2 regions of the Ascidiaceihabitans sp. genome follow, and region 1 is predicted to be linked to the other one. Evidence: riboswitches for the same ligand, from Rfam matches in the RefSeq annotation. Region 1 holds a riboswitch; the other holds the start of a gene.
The links. Region 1 has a riboswitch for thiamine pyrophosphate ahead of thiB (thiamine ABC transporter substrate binding subunit). Riboswitches for the same ligand answer to the same signal wherever they lie in the genome.
Positions count from the first base shown of each region.

Region 2: another riboswitch for thiamine pyrophosphate. It lies ahead of thiD (bifunctional hydroxymethylpyrimidine kinase/phosphomethylpyrimidine kinase); the one in region 1 lies ahead of thiB (thiamine ABC transporter substrate binding subunit).

Region 1 covers NZ_JBDWQO010000003.1:11,474-20,494, reverse strand. The annotation lists gene ABJL60_RS00475 (polyprenyl synthetase family protein) at 1-496, opposite strand, end outside; gene ABJL60_RS00470 (exodeoxyribonuclease VII small subunit) at 503-745, opposite strand; gene ABJL60_RS00465 (histone deacetylase family protein) at 742-1,668, opposite strand; gene ABJL60_RS00460 (response regulator) at 1,743-2,444, opposite strand; gene ABJL60_RS00455 (MarR family transcriptional regulator) at 2,441-2,941, opposite strand; gene ABJL60_RS00450 (branched-chain amino acid aminotransferase) at 3,095-3,964, shown strand; gene ABJL60_RS00445 (nuclear transport factor 2 family protein) at 3,965-4,306, shown strand; gene ABJL60_RS00440 (cyclase family protein) at 4,343-5,287, opposite strand; gene ABJL60_RS00435 (DMT family transporter) at 5,369-6,313, opposite strand; gene aroC (chorismate synthase) at 6,395-7,495, opposite strand; TPP riboswitch at 7,585-7,688, shown strand; gene thiB (thiamine ABC transporter substrate binding subunit) at 7,722-8,699, shown strand; gene ABJL60_RS00420 (thiamine/thiamine pyrophosphate ABC transporter permease ThiP) at 8,675-9,021, shown strand, end outside.
Region 2 covers NZ_JBDWQO010000007.1:877,864-886,884, forward strand. The annotation lists gene ABJL60_RS06930 (helix-turn-helix domain-containing protein) at 1-95, opposite strand, end outside; gene ABJL60_RS06935 (hypothetical protein) at 261-1,070, opposite strand; TPP riboswitch at 1,392-1,495, shown strand; gene thiD (bifunctional hydroxymethylpyrimidine kinase/phosphomethylpyrimidine kinase) at 1,553-2,332, shown strand; gene ABJL60_RS06945 (FAD-dependent oxidoreductase) at 2,329-3,309, shown strand; gene thiS (sulfur carrier protein ThiS) at 3,287-3,484, shown strand; gene ABJL60_RS06955 (thiazole synthase) at 3,486-4,256, shown strand; gene ABJL60_RS06960 (thiamine phosphate synthase) at 4,253-4,849, shown strand; gene ABJL60_RS06965 (HesA/MoeB/ThiF family protein) at 4,846-5,802, shown strand; gene ABJL60_RS06970 (ABC transporter substrate-binding protein) at 5,813-6,748, shown strand; gene tenA (thiaminase II) at 6,745-7,413, shown strand; gene ABJL60_RS06980 (ABC transporter ATP-binding protein) at 7,410-8,123, shown strand; gene ABJL60_RS06985 (TenA family protein) at 8,120-8,773, shown strand; gene ABJL60_RS06990 (ABC transporter permease) at 8,770-9,021, shown strand, end outside.

The sequences.
Region 1 (9,021 bases):
TTAACGGGGTCTCGGCGGTTTCGGCGGCTATATCCAGCGCTTGCCCCAAAACCATGCCTTGTGCGCCGCTGGCGATGGCAAGGCTTTGCGCCAGATCCGCACGCACATCACCGGTGCCAGCCCGGGGGTCGGTGACAAGTTCAAAGGCCAGCGTTTGCAAGGCGTCACCGGCCAGAACCGCCGTCGCTTCGTCCCATTTTTTGTGCACTGTGGGTTGGCCGCGGCGCAAATCATCATCGTCCATGCAGGGCAAGTCGTCGTGGACCAGTGAATAGGCGTGTAGCGCTTCTATGGCTGATGCGGCCCAAATCGATGTGGCGTCAGGAATGTTGTGCAGTCGTGCACTTTCCATCACCAGAAAACCGCGCAGCCGCTTGCCGCCGTTGGTGGCGTGGCCCATGGCCTGAACGACTGGAAGGTCATCGAGACGTCCCAAAACAGTATCGAAATGCGCTTGCACTGCAGCGGCGCACACCTTGAGGCGCGTTTGAAACATAAGCGTTTACAGCCCTTCGACGGGTTTCAAACCTGTGGGGTTGCCGTCGCTGTCTGTCGTGATCGCAGCCACCTTTTCCTCGGCCTCTTTCAGTTTTGTCTCACACCGCTTTTTCAAAAGCGCGCCACGTTCGTAAAGCGCAATAGATTCGTCCAGCGCCACATCTCCGCGTTCCAGCTGGCCCAGAACCTGTTCCAGTTCGGCCATAGCCTGCTCAAAGCTCATCTCGTTGACGTCTGTATCGCTCATGTCGCGGCCTTTATCAGTTCTTGCACATGTACGCGTGCCGAAGCGGCCAGCGCATCCAGATCATAGCCGCCTTCCAACACCGATACCACCCGGCCTTTGCATAGGTTTTGTGCAGATTGCAGGATCATTTTCGTCATGGTGCGGAAGTCTTCGGTGGACCAATTGAGGTTGGCAAGCGGGTCGTCTTGGTGCGCGTCAAAACCAGCGGAGATCAGGATCAGCTCGGGTTGGTGTTTGGCAAACGCGGGCAGGACTTTGGATTTGTAGACCTCGATGGCATGCGCCCCATCTGATGCTGGCGGCAAGGGCAGGTTAAGCACGGTGCCATGGGGACCGCGTTCGGATGCCTCGCCTGTGCCCGGCCAAAGCGGCATTTGCTGCGAAGTCACGACCAAGGCGCGGGGGTCATCTTGGAGCAGGGCTTGGGTGCCGTTGCCGTGGTGGACGTCGAAATCCACGACAGCCACGCGGCTAAGGCCGTGGTGATCAAGCGCATGTTTGGCGGCGATGGCGACATTGCCGAACAAGCAGAAGCCCATGGGTGTGGTTTGTTCTGCGTGATGCCCCGGTGGGCGTGTCGCGACAAAGGCGTTTTGTACCTCACCGCCCAAAACCATATCGACGGCTTTTACAGCGCCACCTGCCGCGCGGTAGGCGGCGTTCAGTGATCCCGGTGACACAGAGGTGTCTGCATCAAGGGCGGTGTAACCGTCTGCCGGAATGCTGTTTCGAATGTGGTCGAGGTGCGATTGCGGATGGCAGCGCAACAGGTCTGCATCCGTGGCCATGGGGGCATCGACGCGGTGCAGATCGAGGTCTTCGAGCGCGCGCAGAATATAGTGCAGGCGCGCGACCTGTTCCGGTGCGCCGGGTGGGTTCACGTGGGACAGGCAGTCAGTGTGGGACAGAAGGGCAGTGGTCATGACAAAGGCTTTCGTCTGGGTAAGCGCAGTGTTTGAAACACTGCGGTGCGTTTTCTTTCAAAGAAAACGACGCGCTAGTCCGGCGCCAGCATATAGCCTGCACCGCGTACCGTTTGCAGGTAGCGTGGCTGTTTCGGGTTGGCTTCGATCTTGCGACGCAGCCGGGTGATTTGCACGTCAACCGCGCGTTCCTGCGCCTGACCACGATCGCGGCCCAGATCTTCGACCAGTTGCGCACGACTGATGGGCTCTCCGGGTTTGGCGGAAAACAGCTTCATCAATTGCATTTCTGTGGCTGTCAGGCGCACGAGGTCTTCGCCCTGCCACATCTCTCCGCGCTCCATGTCGTAGCGGATATCGCCCAGATGCAAAATCTTAGGCACAGTGTCTTCAGCGGGGGTCTCAGGCATGCGCCTCAGTACGGCGTTGATGCGCAACAACAGCTCTTTGGGTTCAAACGGTTTAGGCAGGTAATCATCTGCACCTGCTTCAAGCCCTTCGATGCGGTTGTCGGTTTCGCCTTTGGCGGTCAGCAGCATGATCGGTGTTGCATTGGTTTCGCGGATTGATTTGCACAGCGAAATCCCGTCTTCCCCTGGCATCATCACATCTAAAATCATCATGTCGAAATCAAGCCCCGACAAGATGCGCCTTGCATGGGCGGCATCGCGGGCGGCGGTCACCAGAAATCCGTTTTTCATCAGAAACTTCTGCAACAGAACCCGAATGCGTTCATCGTCATCCACAATCAGCAGGTGGGCGTCTAATTCGCTCATTGGCCGCTCTCTTTCAGACGTGTGTAGGCACGTCGCATTTCAGGGTCCATCATGGCTTCGAGCACGGTGCGAAATCCTGCAACTGCGTCCGGACCAGCGTCACGAAACGCTGCACGCATACGGGCGCGTTGCGCGTCCGATAGGGTCTGCTCCAATTGCTTTCCTTCCTCGGTAAGATGTAGGTGGCGTTCGCGTTTGTCCGATTTGCCCACGGTGCTTTCGACAAGACCATCGGCAATCAACGTCCGCAACACACGATTGAGCGATTGTTTCGTCACCCCAAGGATAAGCAACAAGTTGTTTACCGTGGTGCCTGGGGCGCGATTGATAAAGTGGATAGCGCGGTGGTGGGCCCGGCCGTACGCCATATCGCCCAAAATCCGGTCGGGATCGGCGGTGAACCCACGATAGGCGAAAAACATCGCCTCGATTCCTTGCCGTAATTGTTCATCGGTGAGGAACAAAAGGTTCTCGCCCCGGTACGCTCCGTCTGACATCACTTCGTCCCTCTTCACGCCATTTGTTACAGCATACGTCAGTGTTGTTGACATTCCAACATCAAAGGCCTAGCTAATCACAGGTTTTGCGTAATTTTATGTCCGAACCGGACGCAATGGCGCAATTAATGCAAAATAGGAAAGGGCTTGGCTATGGCTGGCGGATATGATGATCGCGACGGTAAAATCTGGATGGACGGCCAATTGGTCGAATGGCGGGACGCAAATGTCCACATTCTGACCCATGCCATGCACTACGCGTCCTCTGTCTTTGAGGGCGAGCGTTGCTATTCCGGCAAAATCTTCAAGTCGCGTGAACATTCGGAGCGTCTGATCACATCTGGCAAGCTGATCGACTTTGATATTCCTTATTCCGCCGATGAAATCGAAGCAGCCAAGCAAGCGGCTTTGGACGCAAACGGTCTGACAGACGCTTATGTGCGTGCGGTTGCTTGGCGCGGGGCAGGCGAGGACATGGGCGTCGCGTCGGCCCGCAACCCCGTCCATATGGCCGTGGCCGTTTGGGAATGGGGCAATTATTACGGTGATGCCAAAATGAAAGGCGCCAAGTTGGACATCGCCAAATGGAAGCGCCCCAGCCCGGAAACCGCACCGTCCCAAGCCAAGGCCGCTGGTCTTTACATGATCGCAACCATGTCCAAACACGCAGCCGAAGCCAAAGGCTGTTCCGACGCGATGATGTTCGATTATCGCGGTTACGTGGCCGAAGCGACCGGTGCCAACATCTTCTTTGTGAAAGACGGTGAAGTGCATACGCCGAAGGCTGACGCCTTCCTGAATGGCATCACCCGCCAGACCGTGATCGGGATGCTGAAAGACAAAGGTATCACCGTACATGAGCGTGTGATCATGCCGGAAGAGCTGGAAGGCTTTGAACAGTGCTGGCTGACAGGCACCGCGGCTGAAGTGACGCCTGTGGGCCAAATTGGTGACTACAACTTTGAAGTTGGTGCACTGACCCGCGATATTTCTGAAAGCTATGAAAAGCTGGTCCGCGTTTAAGTGGACTTCGCGGCCTTCGCGATCGAATGGGAGGCCGCTTGGAACTCCCATTCCCTCGACCGCATCCTCGCGCATTACAACAAGGATGTGGTCTTTCGATCCCACAAAGCGATGCGGTTGGTGGGCACCGGGGAATTGCGTGGCAAAGACGCCCTGCGCGATTATTGGAGCCGCGCGTTAGAGGCGCAGCCAGACCTGTCCTTCGTGGTGGTTGATGTGATGCATGGCCACGGCATGTGCGTGATCACTTACCGCAACCATCGCAATGCGTTAGCGGCTGAAACGCTGCGGTTTGGTGCGGATGGGTTGGTGGTTGAAGCGTCGGCGTGTCACGCGAAGTGATATGTGCGGCGAGGCTTCCCGCCGCACATGGATGTCTTAGTACAATGCCACAGGATTGATCATCGCCTGCACTGATCCTTTGATGCGGGCCTGACCCAGAACGAACATAAACTCATTCACTCCGTCGCGCAGGACGGGGCCTGTGTTCATGGTTTCCAGAATGTAGATGCCGTTGTCCTTTAGAAGGGTGACATGGCCGTAAAACAGCTTGTCGCCTTCGGCGGGTGGCACGGATTCGACGCCCCAGGTGTCAGCACCCACGGCCATCGGGTTGAGTGACGCCAGATAGACCGCGCCCTCGTTGTTCAGGCCGGGTTCCGCGCCACCCCATGCGGCAGGTTCGCTTTCGAATTTGTTGTCGGTCCAGCCTGTGTGGAACAGGATGATATCCCCTTCGCCCATCGTCACGTTCTGCGCTTCGGCGGCGGCTTTGATGTCGGCCTCACCAAAGTGTTGACCGGCTTCCATCGTTTCGACGCCAAAGTGTTTGGCCATGTCCACGATCACGGCGCGACCCACCAATGGCGGCACGTCGTGGGTGCCCAGTTTGGTAAGGCCTGTGATGACAGAAATCTCTTTTTCATCGAGGCAATTGTAGTATTTGCCGTTCTCGCCAAGGTGGCCAAGGCCGTCCAGTTGCGAGCCGATCCCGATCCACGTTTGCAGGACGTCATCGTTGTAATTGCCTTCATATCCAAAGCCGCTCAGCTTTTGGCCGCCTTGCTGGTTGGGTTGTACCACTTGCAGGTTCAAGGACCGTGGTGGGAAGGCGGGTGTGTCGGAACCGATGGTGATCCCAAGCGGCATAGATTTGCCCTGTTTGATCAGTTTCGACGCCATCAACGTGCGTTCGGCCGTCACCAGATTGGCCGACCCTATGGTGTCATCGGCCCCCCATTTTGATGGGCTACATTCAGCCAAAGCGGCCCCTGCTGTCAGTGCCAATGCACATGTCAGTCCGGATAAGTATTTGATGTTCATAAAGTTCCTCCCAGAAATTTGGCAGGGACCCCGGTTTGCCGGGTGATTCCCTGCGGTGGGATTACTCTAGCACAGGTTGCGCTATTCGCCTTTCGGTGCCGTTGCGGCACGGGATTTGGCGCGGTCCATGCCAAGCTGGCGTTCGCGCCAAATAATCAGCACACCACCTGCCACGACCAAACCTGCGCCCAATAGCATATTGGAGGTCGGCGTTTCCGAGAACAGAAAATAGCCGAGGATGCTGGCGAAGATTAGCGATGAATAGTCGAAGGGCGCAAGCATCGACGCCGCGCCGAAGCGGTATGAGCTTGTGACGAGAATTTGGGCGACGCCACCGACAAGACCTGCACCGATAAGCAGTATGAGCGAATTTTGTGAGGGCCAGACCCACCCAAACGGGATCGAAAGCAGTGACAGTGTTGTGGCAGTGAGGGAAAAGTAAAATACGATGGCCGCGGTGTGTTCGGTCGACACCATTTTGCGCACGTGGATCTGCACAAGTGCACGCAAAAGCGCCGCGCCGAGCGTCAATATGGCCCCCAATGTGGCCCCCGTGGTGAGTGTTTCCGCATCCAAAGACAGGCGCGGCGCCATGACAATCATCACACCGAGCAGGCCCAAACCGACCGCAGACAGTCGAAAGATCCGTACCCGTTCGCCAAGGAAAACGGCGGCGAGAATCACGGTAAACATAGGCGTGGCATAGCCTATGGCCGTCGCTTCGGGCAGCGAGATCAGTTTTAGTCCGCCAAACGTCAACACCATCGCCGATGCACCAAACACGCCACGATAAATGTGCCCCATCAGGTTGTTCGGAATCAGCCCCTCGCGGATTTCACCGCGTTGCCACAACCACAGCCCGATCACGGGAATCGCAAAGAGGGAACGAAAGAAAACGGCTTGGCCAGGGGGGACTTCTTGGGTCGCCTCTTTGATCATCGCGGCCATGCACATGAACAGGAACACAGCTGTTAGTTTCAGCGCAATCGCGCGGCCGGGGCGGTGTTCTGTGTGGGGTTTGTCCATGGTTGACGTGGTGCCTTTTGGTGGGGTTCGATTGGGGCGCTGCCCCAAACCCCGAGGTTTATTTGGCGAGATGAAGGGGGATTAGCCGATTGAGCCCTGGTTTTGTCCTTGCTGGCCGCGGTGCATCAGGATGTGGTCCAGGATCACGCAGGCCATCATCGCTTCGCCGACTGGAACGGCGCGGATGCCGACGCAAGGGTCGTGGCGGCCTTTGGTGATAATGTCAGTTTCCTCGCCCGCTTTGGTGATCGTTTTGCGCGGTGTTGTGATGGACGATGTGGGTTTTACGGCGAACCTGACAACGACGTCTTGGCCTGTTGAGATGCCGCCGAGGATGCCGCCTGCGTGGTTGTCGGAGAAGATTGGGCCATCTGGCCCCATGCGGATTTCGTCTGCGTTTTCTGTGCCCATGAGCGTTGCCGCAGCCATGCCTTCGCCGATTTCCACGCCTTTGACGGCGTTGATCGACATCATGGCGGCTGCGAGATCCGTGTCGAGTTTTGCGTAGACTGGTGCGCCGAGCCCTGGGGGGACGTTGCGCGCGGTGACTTCGATCACGGCGCCAACCGAGTTTTGTGATTTGCGGATGCCGTCGAGGTAGCTGTCCCATTCTTTGGCGGCCTCAAAGCTTGGCACCCAGAACGGGTTCTGGTCGATGGCATCCCAGTCAAAGGTGCTGCGGTCGATGTGTTTTTCGCCCATTTGCACCATGTAGCCGGTGATTTTCAGGTCAGGGGCCAGAAGCTTGATCGCTTCACGTGCGATGCCGCCTGCCGCCACGCGCGACGCGGTTTCACGGGCAGACGATCGCCCGCCGCCGCGGTAGTCGCGGATGCCGTATTTCATCCAGTAGGAGATGTCGGCGTGACCGGGGCGGAACTTTTCCACGATGTCGCCGTAGTCCTTACTGCGCTGGTCGGTGTTTTCGATCAGCAGTTGGATCGGCGTACCTGTCGTTTTGCCCTCAAACACGCCAGACAGGATTTTCACCGCGTCCGCCTCTTTGCGCTGCGTCACGTTCTTGCCGGTGCCGGGTTTGCGCATGTCGAGCCAGTGTTGCAGCATTTCGGGCGTCACGGGCACGTTCGGCGGGCAACCATCCACGGTCGCCCCAATAGCTGGTCCGTGGCTTTCACCCCAAGTGGTGACGCGAAACATATGACCGAAGGTGTTGTATGACATGGAGCTTCCCCTTTACCCGTTCTGTAACTGCGTGTGCGCAGGCCCTCAAGGGGTTTTGCCTTGCGCGTCTTTGCACGACCTCCTATGCAAGCAGTACCTCGGGGGGCTTTTTCGAAAGCTGAGATTGCAATTCTGCTGACCCGTTGAACCTGAACCGGCTAACACCGGCGGAGGGAAGGTAACGGCAACAGCCCCCTTTTCCCTATCGCCGCAAAAGGAGGATGCCATGAAGTATCTTGCATTTGCAGCGGGCGTTTTGACTGCAACCTCGGCCTTTGCCGAGACGCCTGAATTGACTGTTTACACCTACGACAGCTTTGTGTCGGATTGGGGCCCCGGCCCTGCCGTGAAGGCGGCGTTTGAGGCAGAGTGTGCCTGCACGCTGAACTTTGTTGGGGCAGGTGACGGTGCGGCGTTGTTGGCGCGGATCAAGCTGGAAGGTGCGCGCACTGAAGCGGATGTTGTGTTGGGGTTGGATACAAACCTGACAGCTGCGGCAAAGGAAACCGGCCTGTTTGCGACGCATTCGGTTGAGGCAGACTATGCGCTGCCAGTTGAATGGGCGGACGACACGTTTGCGCCCTACGACTGGGGTTACTTTGCTTTTGTGCACAACGCGGATGAGGCGGCCCCGACGAACTTCAAAGCGCTGGGCGCCAGCGATAAAAAGATCGTTATCCAGGATCCGCGATCCTCGACCCCCGGCCTTGGATTGTTGATGTGGGTGAAAGCGGCTTATGGCGATGAAGCTGGTGCCGTTTGGGCAGAACTGGCCGACAACGTGGTTACCGTGACCCCCGGTTGGTCCGAAGCCTATGGCCTGTTCTTGGAAGGTGAGGCGGACATGGTTCTGTCTTATACGACGTCTCCCGCGTACCACTTGATCGCTGAAGAAGACGCGACCAAAGCGGCGGTGGCTTTCGATGAGGGGCATTATTTGCAGGTGGAAGTTGCGGGTAAATTGAAAGGTTCTGACCAACAGAAACTGGCGGATCAATTCCTGCAATTCATGGTGTCGGATGCGTTCCAGACGATCATCCCCACAACGAATTGGATGTATCCAGCGGTGACACCTGCGGGTGGTTTGCCTGAGGGGTTCGAGACGCTGATTTCGCCGGACAAGGCGTTGTTGATCCCAGCGGATAAGGCGGATGCTTTGCGTGATGTAGCGTTGCCCGAATGGCAGAACGCGCTTTCCAAATAAGCCATAGGCTTGGGATCAGCGCTGCGGTCTTTATCGCGGCGCTGATCTTGTCTGCGCTGGTCGCTGTGGCGATGCGTGCAGAGGGTGAATTTACCATGACGCCTGGCGATTGGGCGGCGCTTAGGTTCACGATATGGCAGGCTATCTTGTCTGCATTCTTTTCCTGTTTGTTTGCCATTCCTGTCGCTCGTGCCTTGGCGCGGCGCCGCTTTGTGGGGCGGTCGTTGTTGATCACGTTGTTGGGTGCGCCCTTTATCCTGCCTGTGATCGTGGCGGTTTTGGGCTTGCTTGCGATCTTCGGGCGCTCTGGCCTTTTGAACGA
Region 2 (9,021 bases), on a different contig from region 1:
CTCGTTTCCTTGTTGTGGACGTCCACCAGTTGGATCAGCACAATTTTGGCAGCAGGTTTCAGACCTATGACATTCGCAGCCCAGATCAACGCCATGCCACTCATGGCTTTAAACCGCGAACCGTTTGCGAAACAAGGCTCGTCATGTGCCAAATTACCGCAATGAAATCAAAGGCTGCTTTTTTGCGGTTCGTCAGCCTAACTTGATGCTTTCGTGATTTTGTGCTCTGCCTGCCGGGCCTACCAAACCTCCGCCCAGCTTCAGTTCTTCGGACCAAAAATACCGCGTGCACTGTCTTCATTCGAACGCTTTAAACGCCGATCCGATGCTGTCAACCCTTCGCGTATCTGCGCGTCACTTTCGATCTCTGGCAAGTCCAACTTTTCTCGTGACAGCAAGATCGCCCGTGCACCTGTCGATCCATCAAAGCGGTAAATGTACAATTCGGGCCAATCAAAATGCCCCCCATCGCGCAGATTTTGAATGTCGGCGATAAAGTTGTGGCACTGGTAGTTTTCCATCAACAACACAAAACGGTCCGACAGGTTCACCATATTGGCCAAACCGACGAAATGGCTGACAGCGGTGTGGATATGCATCAAAACCGCCTGACTGTAGACAAAATCCGCCCGAGGCCAATGCCGCGACAACGGCATTGTAATATCTTGCAAAGCTACCGCATCTATCAGTTCTGGGTGCCGGGACATCGCCATATCAAGTTGGGTTTGCCCCCTATCTCCGCCGGTGAAGGCAATCTGGGGAAACAGTGTTTGACCGTTGGCCACGTGATCCCCGCCACCACAGCCCACCTCATGCACTGATTTGGGTTGCAACTGGCCTATGGCTTCCAAAATCAACAAGTGGTTGGGGTGCATATCAGAACCGGACACCGTGACATGGCCAGACGCCGTATCGAAACCCAATTGGTCGTTCTGCGCCACGGCCTGAAATTGAGATTCAATATCTGTCTCAATCCGACGTTTGTAGCTGTCGTCGGTGTAGCTGTTCCAGTCGAAATCATCGTCGTAGAATTTGCGTGACTTGTAAAAAAGGCGTCCCAACAATGACATATGCGCAGTCCCTGACGTTAAAGTTTCGCGCTACTTAGACCAGTTTTTTGTCTGTGTCGTGTATTTTTAGCCGCTTCATTCTTTTTTGGGCCTTCAACCAAAACACGGATGGCACTGACGCTAGGTGATTGGGCGGCTCATGCAATTGACGGTAAAAAACGGTTGGACACTTAAAGCGCGACCTCCCGATGTCTGCGGTTAGAACAGGCCTTTTGCTTCGATCCCCTCCCGCTTTCAAAGCTTAACTTCGGAAAATTCAGGTCAGCGCGTCTGCGATCATTTATCCATTTGACGCGTCTGAACGATCCCTCTAACGATAGGTCACAACTGTTGGGGTGCCCCTATCCGGGCTGAGATGCACAAGCTGCGAACCCATTGAACCTGAACTGGTTAGGACCGGCGGAGGGAACAGCTTGCGGACATCGATTCCGCATTGGCCATTCCTGTTTGCCATCCTGATCCTTGAACCAAGGAACGATGACATGGTGGCAAAAGCGTTAACAATTGCCGGGTCCGATTCCGGTGGCGGAGCTGGCATTCAAGCGGACCTCAAAGCCTTTTCGGCCATGAGTGTTTACGCGGCCTCCGTTGTGACGGCAGTGACTGCACAAAATACCAAAGCGGTTACAGCGATCCATCCAATCCCCGATGACGTCGTTGCCGCGCAGATCAAGGCCGTTTTGGACGACATCCAGATTGACGTGGTCAAGATCGGAATGCTGGGAACACCTTCGCTGATTGCAGCGGTGGCAGATGCGTTGGCGGGTTATGGCGGGCCGATTGTTCTTGATCCCGTAATGGTTGCCAAATCGGGCGACACACTGCTGGCCGACAGCGCGATACACGCGTTAAAGTCTTCGCTGTTCAAACGCGCGACCCTGCTGACCCCAAATATGCCGGAAGCAACAAAACTTGTCGGTGGCGGCAGCACACAATGGCAGGCGAATGCGCTGCTTGAGCTGGGTGTCGGTGCGGTTTTGATGAAAGGCGGGCATGCAGACGGAAAGACCTGCACGGATCATCTTGTCACGAAAGCAGCCACGAAAGAATATGCAGCCCCACGTGTGAACACCGGCAACACCCATGGCACAGGATGTTCCTATGCCTCGGCCATCGCTGCGGGCTTGGCGCAAGGTATGGTTTTGGATGATGCGGTGTCGCGTGCCCATGCGTGGCTGCACAACGCGATTTTGTGCGCGGACGCATTGCATGTCGGGCAAGGTCATGGACCTGTTCACCACTTTCACGCGTTATGGACATGAACGGCCCCTTCACCATCATCGGTGGCGGCGTTTGCGGCCTTGCCATGGCTGCAGAACTTTCGTCACGCGGCGCGACGGTCGCGGTCCTTGATCCCAAAGGGACGCCCGGGGATCATGCCTGTTCTTGGTGGGCCGGCGGCATGCTGGCGCCCGATTGCGAAGGGGTCAGCGCTGAGCCCGAGATCGTGCGCCAAGGCCGTAAAGCCGCCGCATGGTGGGAAAACCAAGGGGCAACCGTCCACAAAAAGGGCACGCTTGTTGCAGCCCTTCATCGTGATCAAAGCGATCTGACAACCTTTGCACGCCGTGCGCCGACCGCAAGATCTTTGTCCAGATCGCAGATCGCCGCGTGTGAACCACATCTGGCGGACCGCTATTCCAAGGCGCTGTTTTTGGCAAATGAGGCGCATCTTGATCCTCGCGCCACCCTAATGGCTTTGCATGCACGGCTCAAACAAAGGGGCGTGCGTTTTGACGGGTCTATTGTGGGGCAAGTGATTGACTGCCGCGGCCTTGCCGCACGGGACACCCTTGCAGATTTGCGCGGCGTGAAAGGCGAAATGCTTGTGGTGCGCTGCCCCGATGTCATACTTTCGCGCCCCGTCCGGCTGCTTCATCCGCGGTTCCCGCTATACATCGTGCCGCGCGGTGATGGGGTTTTCATGCTGGGTGCCACACAGATTGAAACGGGCGAGCGCACCCGCGCCACCCTGCGCTCTGTCATGGAATTGATGAACGCGGCTTACGCCCTGCACCCCGCGTTTGGCGAAGCGGAACTGCTGGAAATCGGCGTCGATGCGCGGCCTGCGTTTCCCGACAACCAGCCCCGCATGCGTCGGATTGGGGATGTGATTTATGTAAATGGCCTGTTTCGGCACGGATTCCTGCTTGCACCTGCATTGGCGCAGATGACGGCGGATCTGGTGATGGACGGCAAAATTCCGGAGGTTTGGTATGAAGATCATCGTGAACGGTGAAACGCAAGAAACGGGCGCATCCACGTTGGCGGCGCTGCTGGACGCCCTTGGACAGGGCGAAGCCAAAGTGGCCACATCCGTAAACGAGGCGTTCGTGCCCAAGCAACAACGCATGGATCAAAGCCTGCATGACGGGGACCGCGTCGAAATCGTTGCCCCCCGACAAGGAGGATAAAATGCCTGTATTCTACGACACCGAAGTGACGTCCCGACTGATGCTGGGCACCGCGCAATACCCCTCGCCTGCAATTCTAGCCGAGGCGTTTCGCCGCTCTGGCGCAGGGATCGCGACAGTGTCTGTGCGCCGCGAAGCAGGTGGCGATCAGGCGGGGCAGGATTTCTGGGCATTGATCCGCGATTTGGGTGTCGCAGTGCTGCCCAACACCGCAAGCTGCCATTCGGTGCGCGAAGCCGTCACCACGGCACAAATGGCGCGGGAATTGTTCGACACAAACTGGATCAAGCTTGAGGTCATTGGCCACGCTGACACCCTGCAACCTGATCCTTTTGGTCTGGTCGATGCAGCGGCACAACTGACCGAGGACGGATTCGAGGTCTTTCCCTATTGCACCGAAGATCTGGTGCTTTGCGAGCGGTTGGTTGAGGTTGGCTGCAAAGTTCTTATGCCATGGGGGGCGCCCATCGGCACAGGTCTGGGTCTCAACAACGTGTACGGGTTGCGCAGTTTGCGGGCCCATTTTCCCGACATTCCGCTGGTCGTCGATGCGGGGCTCGGCCTGCCGTCCCAAGCCGCACACGCGATGGAACTGGGCTATGACGCCGTTTTGTTAAACACCGCCGTTGCAAAAGCAGGTGACCCTGCCGCGATGGCGCAGGCCTTTGCCCTTGCGGTGCAAGCCGGTGCGCTGGCCGCCCGCGCCGATCCGATGGACGCACGCGACATGGCAGCCCCCTCAACCCCCGTCTTTGGAAAGGCCATGCTATGACGTTGCCGCGATTTTACCCGATATTTGACGATGTGGCATGGCTGCGGCGGATGCTGCCCTTGGGGGTCAAGCTGGTGCAGATGCGCCTTAAGGAAAAATCCCAAGACGCACTGCGCATGCAGTTGACCCAAGCCCGTGATCTTTGCGCGGCCCACGGGGCTGTGTTGGTGGTCAATGATCACTGGCAGCTTGCAATCGAGCTGGGTTGCGACTGGGTCCATCTGGGCCAAGAGGATCTTGATGAGGCGGATGTGGCTGCCATCCGTGCCGCCGGTCTCAGGCTTGGTGTCTCGACCCATGACACGGATGAACTGACCCGTGCGCTGGCGTTGAACCCTGACTATGTGGCCCTTGGCCCGATTTATCCGACACTCCTGAAAAAGATGAAATGGCATCAGCAGGGCATTGAGAAACTCAGCCCGTGGAAAGACCGTCTGGGGGATATCCCGCTTGTCGCCATTGGCGGGATGAACACGGCCCGCGCCGCTTTGGCGTTTGAGGCCGGGGCGGATGTGGTTTCGGCGGTGACGGATATTACGCTACATGACGATCCTGAGGGGCGCGTTCGGGCATGGCTTGAGGTCTGCGGATGAGCCGGTACGCCCGCCAAACAGCTGTCTTGGGGGATGGCGCACAAGCCTGCCTTGCCCGCGCTTCGGTGCTTGTCATCGGTGGTGGCGGTTTGGCCGCCCCGGTGATGCAGTATCTCGTGGGTGCGGGTGTGGGACATATCCGAATTGCGGATGCAGATGTCATCAGCCTGTCCAACCTGCACCGTCAGACGCTGTTTCGCACGGCGGACATCGGCCTGCCCAAAGTCGAAGCGATTGCCACCGCAATGGCCGCATTGAACCCCGACACCACCATTGAACCGGTGCCTGAACGCGTCGATCCCGCCAATGTTGCAGCGCTGTGTCAGGGCATGACATTGATCCTTGATTGTGCGGACAGCTTCGCGGTCAGCTATATCGCATCCGATCATTGCCTTGGCACAGGCCAGCCCCTGATCAGCGCCAGCGTGGTGGGGCATGACGGCTATGTTGGCGGTTTTTGCGGCGGCAAACCGGGTTTGCGTGCGGTGTTTCCGGACCTGCCGGACAAGCTTGGATCTTGCGATAGGGATGGCGTACTGGGGCCAAGTGTCGGTGTCATAGGCAGCCTTCAGGCGCAAATGGCAATGGCAATTCTGACAGGCGACATGCGCAGCTTGGGGCAGCTTGTGACCTATGATGCCAAAACGCTGCGGTTTGGCGGGTTCCGCTTTGACACAGCAACCGACCCTGCGCCGGGCCCCGCCTTCATCGCACCGCATGACATCACAGAGGCCGATTTTTTGGTCGACCTGCGCACCCCGAATGAACCGGGCCCGACATTACCGCACGCCACACGCCATGTCGTGTCCGACTTTGGGCCAAATGGCCCCACACCCCACGAAAATCAACGCGCCGTTCTGGCTTGTCGGTCCGGCCTTCGCGCTTGGCAGGCGGCGGACCGGCTTTCACAACACTGGCGGGGCAAGATCAAGCTTGTCGCGCTCGGAGGGTAAGGAGACCCACATGAAACACCTCATCACCGCAGCGGCACTATTGGTCGCGACCCCGGCCTTGGCACAAGACAAGATGACTTTGCTGTTGGACTGGTTCATCAACCCCGATCACGGCCCGATCATCGTGGCCGAGGAGCTGGGCTATTTCGCGGATCAGGGCCTTGAAGTCGAGATCATCGCACCCGCCGACCCGTCCGCCCCGCCGAAACTTGTCGCAGCGGGCAAAGGCGACATTGCCGTCAGCTATCAGCCCAGCCAGCATTTGCACGTGGCCGAAGGGGTGCCGCTGGTGCGTGTGGGCACATTGGTGGCAACACCACTGAACTGCCTTTTGGTTCTGAAAGACGGCCCCATTCAGCAGATCAGCCAATTGAAAGGCGGCACAATCGGCTTCTCTGTAGCCGGCGTCGAAGAGGCCGTTCTAAGCGCGATGTTGGGTCGCCACGGCGTGACCCTGGAGGACGTTGAGATGGTCAATGTAAACTTCTCGCTGAGCCCGTCGTTGATGTCGGGTCAGGTTGACGCGGTCATTGGGGCCTATCGCAATTTCGAGCTGAACCAGATGGAGATCGAAGGCGTCGAGGGGCGCTGTTTCTATGTCGAGGAAGAAGGCGTGCCGACCTATGACGAATTGATTTATGTGGCCAACCCCCACCGAATGGACATAGACCAAACCCGCCGTTTCCTGCGCGCCACCGAACTGGCGACCCAGTACATCGTGAACAATCCCGAAGCGTCCTGGGACCTGTTCAAAGGCTACGCACCGGAACTGGACGACGCACTAAACGCAAAGGCATGGGTTGATACGCTGCCACGTTTTGCGCTGCGCCCCGAAGCACTGGATGAAGGCCGCTACACGCGGTTCGAGGCGTTTCTTGCCGAAAGCGGCTTAATCGAAGGCACGCGCCCCGTTTCAAAAATTGCCATCGATCTGGGTGCAGAATGACCTACGGCCACACGTTTCAAGCTTGGCGGGACAACACCCCCGCTTGGGGTCTCTACACCCGCCACAGGTTTGTGCAGGGCTTGGGGGATGGAACATTGCCGCGCGCCGCATTCCTGCACTACCTCAAGCAGGATTATGTCTTTCTGATCCACTTTTCCCGCGCATGGGCTTTGGCGATCACCAAGGCCGACACGGTTGAGGAAATGCGCTTGGCCGCAGGCACCGTCCACGGGTTGATCAACGAAGAAATCGCCCTGCATATCAAAACCTGCGCAAGGGCCGGAATTGATGAGGCAACGCTTTATGCCACGCAAGAACGGCAGGAAAATCTGGCCTATACCCGCTATGTGCTGGATGCAGGCCATTCCGGTGACTTGGCTGATTTGCTGGCGACCTTGGCCCCATGTGTCATGGGCTACGGTGAAATTGGCGCACATCTGGCCACCACCAAAACCTGCGACACTTACGCCGAATGGATAGGCGCCTATGCCAGCGTAGAATACCAACAGCTTTGCCAAGATGTTGGCGTGCTGATTGACGGGGCGGTCGCGCGGCGCATTGGTGATCGTACGGATGCCAGTCCGCGTTGGGCCAGCCTTCAGGCGCGGTTTGCAATGGCCACACAGCTGGAGATCGGGTTCTGGGACATGGGGCTTGACCCGTGAACCAGCCGTTGCGTCAGTTTTCACGGATTGCGGGGTCGGCCTCCATCGACGGGGTGTCGATTTTTTCCGATCTCGACCTGACCCTGAAACCGCACAGCTGGACCTGCCTGTTGGGGGCAAGTGGCGTTGGCAAATCCACGGTGCTACGCCTGTTTGCAGGACTGGCTGAAGGGGTCCGTTTTACCGGAGACCTGCGCGTTCCCGACCGCGTCGCTATGATGGCGCAGCAGGATTTACTGATGCCTTGGCTGAGTGTTTTGGACAATGTCCTGCTTGGTGCGCGGCTAAGGGGTGTGCGCCCCGACACTGATCTTGCACACGATAGGCTGGCCCAGGTCGGATTGGCAGATCATGCAGACAAAGGGCCATCCGCCCTGTCGGGTGGTCAACGCCAACGCGTGGCCTTGGCGCGCACATTGATGGAAGACCGCGCGGTTGTGTTGCTGGATGAACCGTTCTCGGCGCTCGACGCGATGACCCGCGCCCAGATGCAAGACCTCACCGCGAAACTGTTGTGTGACCGCACGGTGCTGTTGGTCACCCATGATCCCAATGAAGCTGCCCGTTTGGGCGAGACCATCGCGATTATGACGCCAACCGGGCTTGTCGACATCATCGCCCCGACCACCCCCATTCCACGCGATCTGCATGCGGCGGAAGTGCTGCGCACGCAGGCCAACCTTTTTGACCATCTTCGGAGACCGGCATGAGCGCCACACATCACTTGCAATCGCTTGTCGCCAAGGATTGGCACGCGGCCACCCATCACGCCTTTACCAATGCCTTGGCCGACGGGACCCTAAGCCGCGCCAGGATGGCGGGTTATCTGCAACAGGATTACCAATTCATCGAAAGCTTTGTGCGTCTGATGGCATCTGCCTTAGCCCATGCGCCCAGTTTGGCAGATGCTGTGCCAGGCGCACGGTTTCTGGGGCAGATCTGCGGCGCAGAAAACACCTATTTCCTAAGGTCGTTTCAAGCTCTTGATGTGTCACAAACCGCGCCGCCGGCACCCGAGACGACCGCGTTTCAGCAGCTTATGGATCAGGCGCGCCACTCGGGGCGCTATGAGATCATGCTGTCGGTGCTGGTGGTGGCGGAATGGATTTACCTTGATTGGGCCACTCCGTTCGAAGGCCGTGCAGATGACTTGCCGTTTTGGCTGGGGGAATGGATTTCGCTGCATTCTGGCAAAGATTTTTCACAGGTTGTGGCCTATCTGCGTGATCAACTGGATCTTGTTTGGGAAACCTTGGACAACGACGCCCGCGCACAGGTCACCGCAACTTTTACACAAGCGGTGCGGTTGGAGCGCGCGTTCTTTGATGCCTCTTGGGCTGGCTTTGCGGTCGCAAAGTGACCGGCTGGCGGGCCGGGATAGCGGCGACATGTTTAATGGTGGCGCTTTGGCAAACAGTGATCTGGACCACGGGTGTCGCCCGTTTCATTTTGCCGCCGCCTGCCCTAGTGGCGCAAACCATCTGGAGCAGCCGTGCGCTTTTGGCGGAACATGCTGTCATCACCATGGCCGAAGTCCTTTTGGGCCTTGTCTTGGGGGCCGCACTTGGGTTCGTATCAGCCATCGGGCTGGTCGCATCACCAACGGCA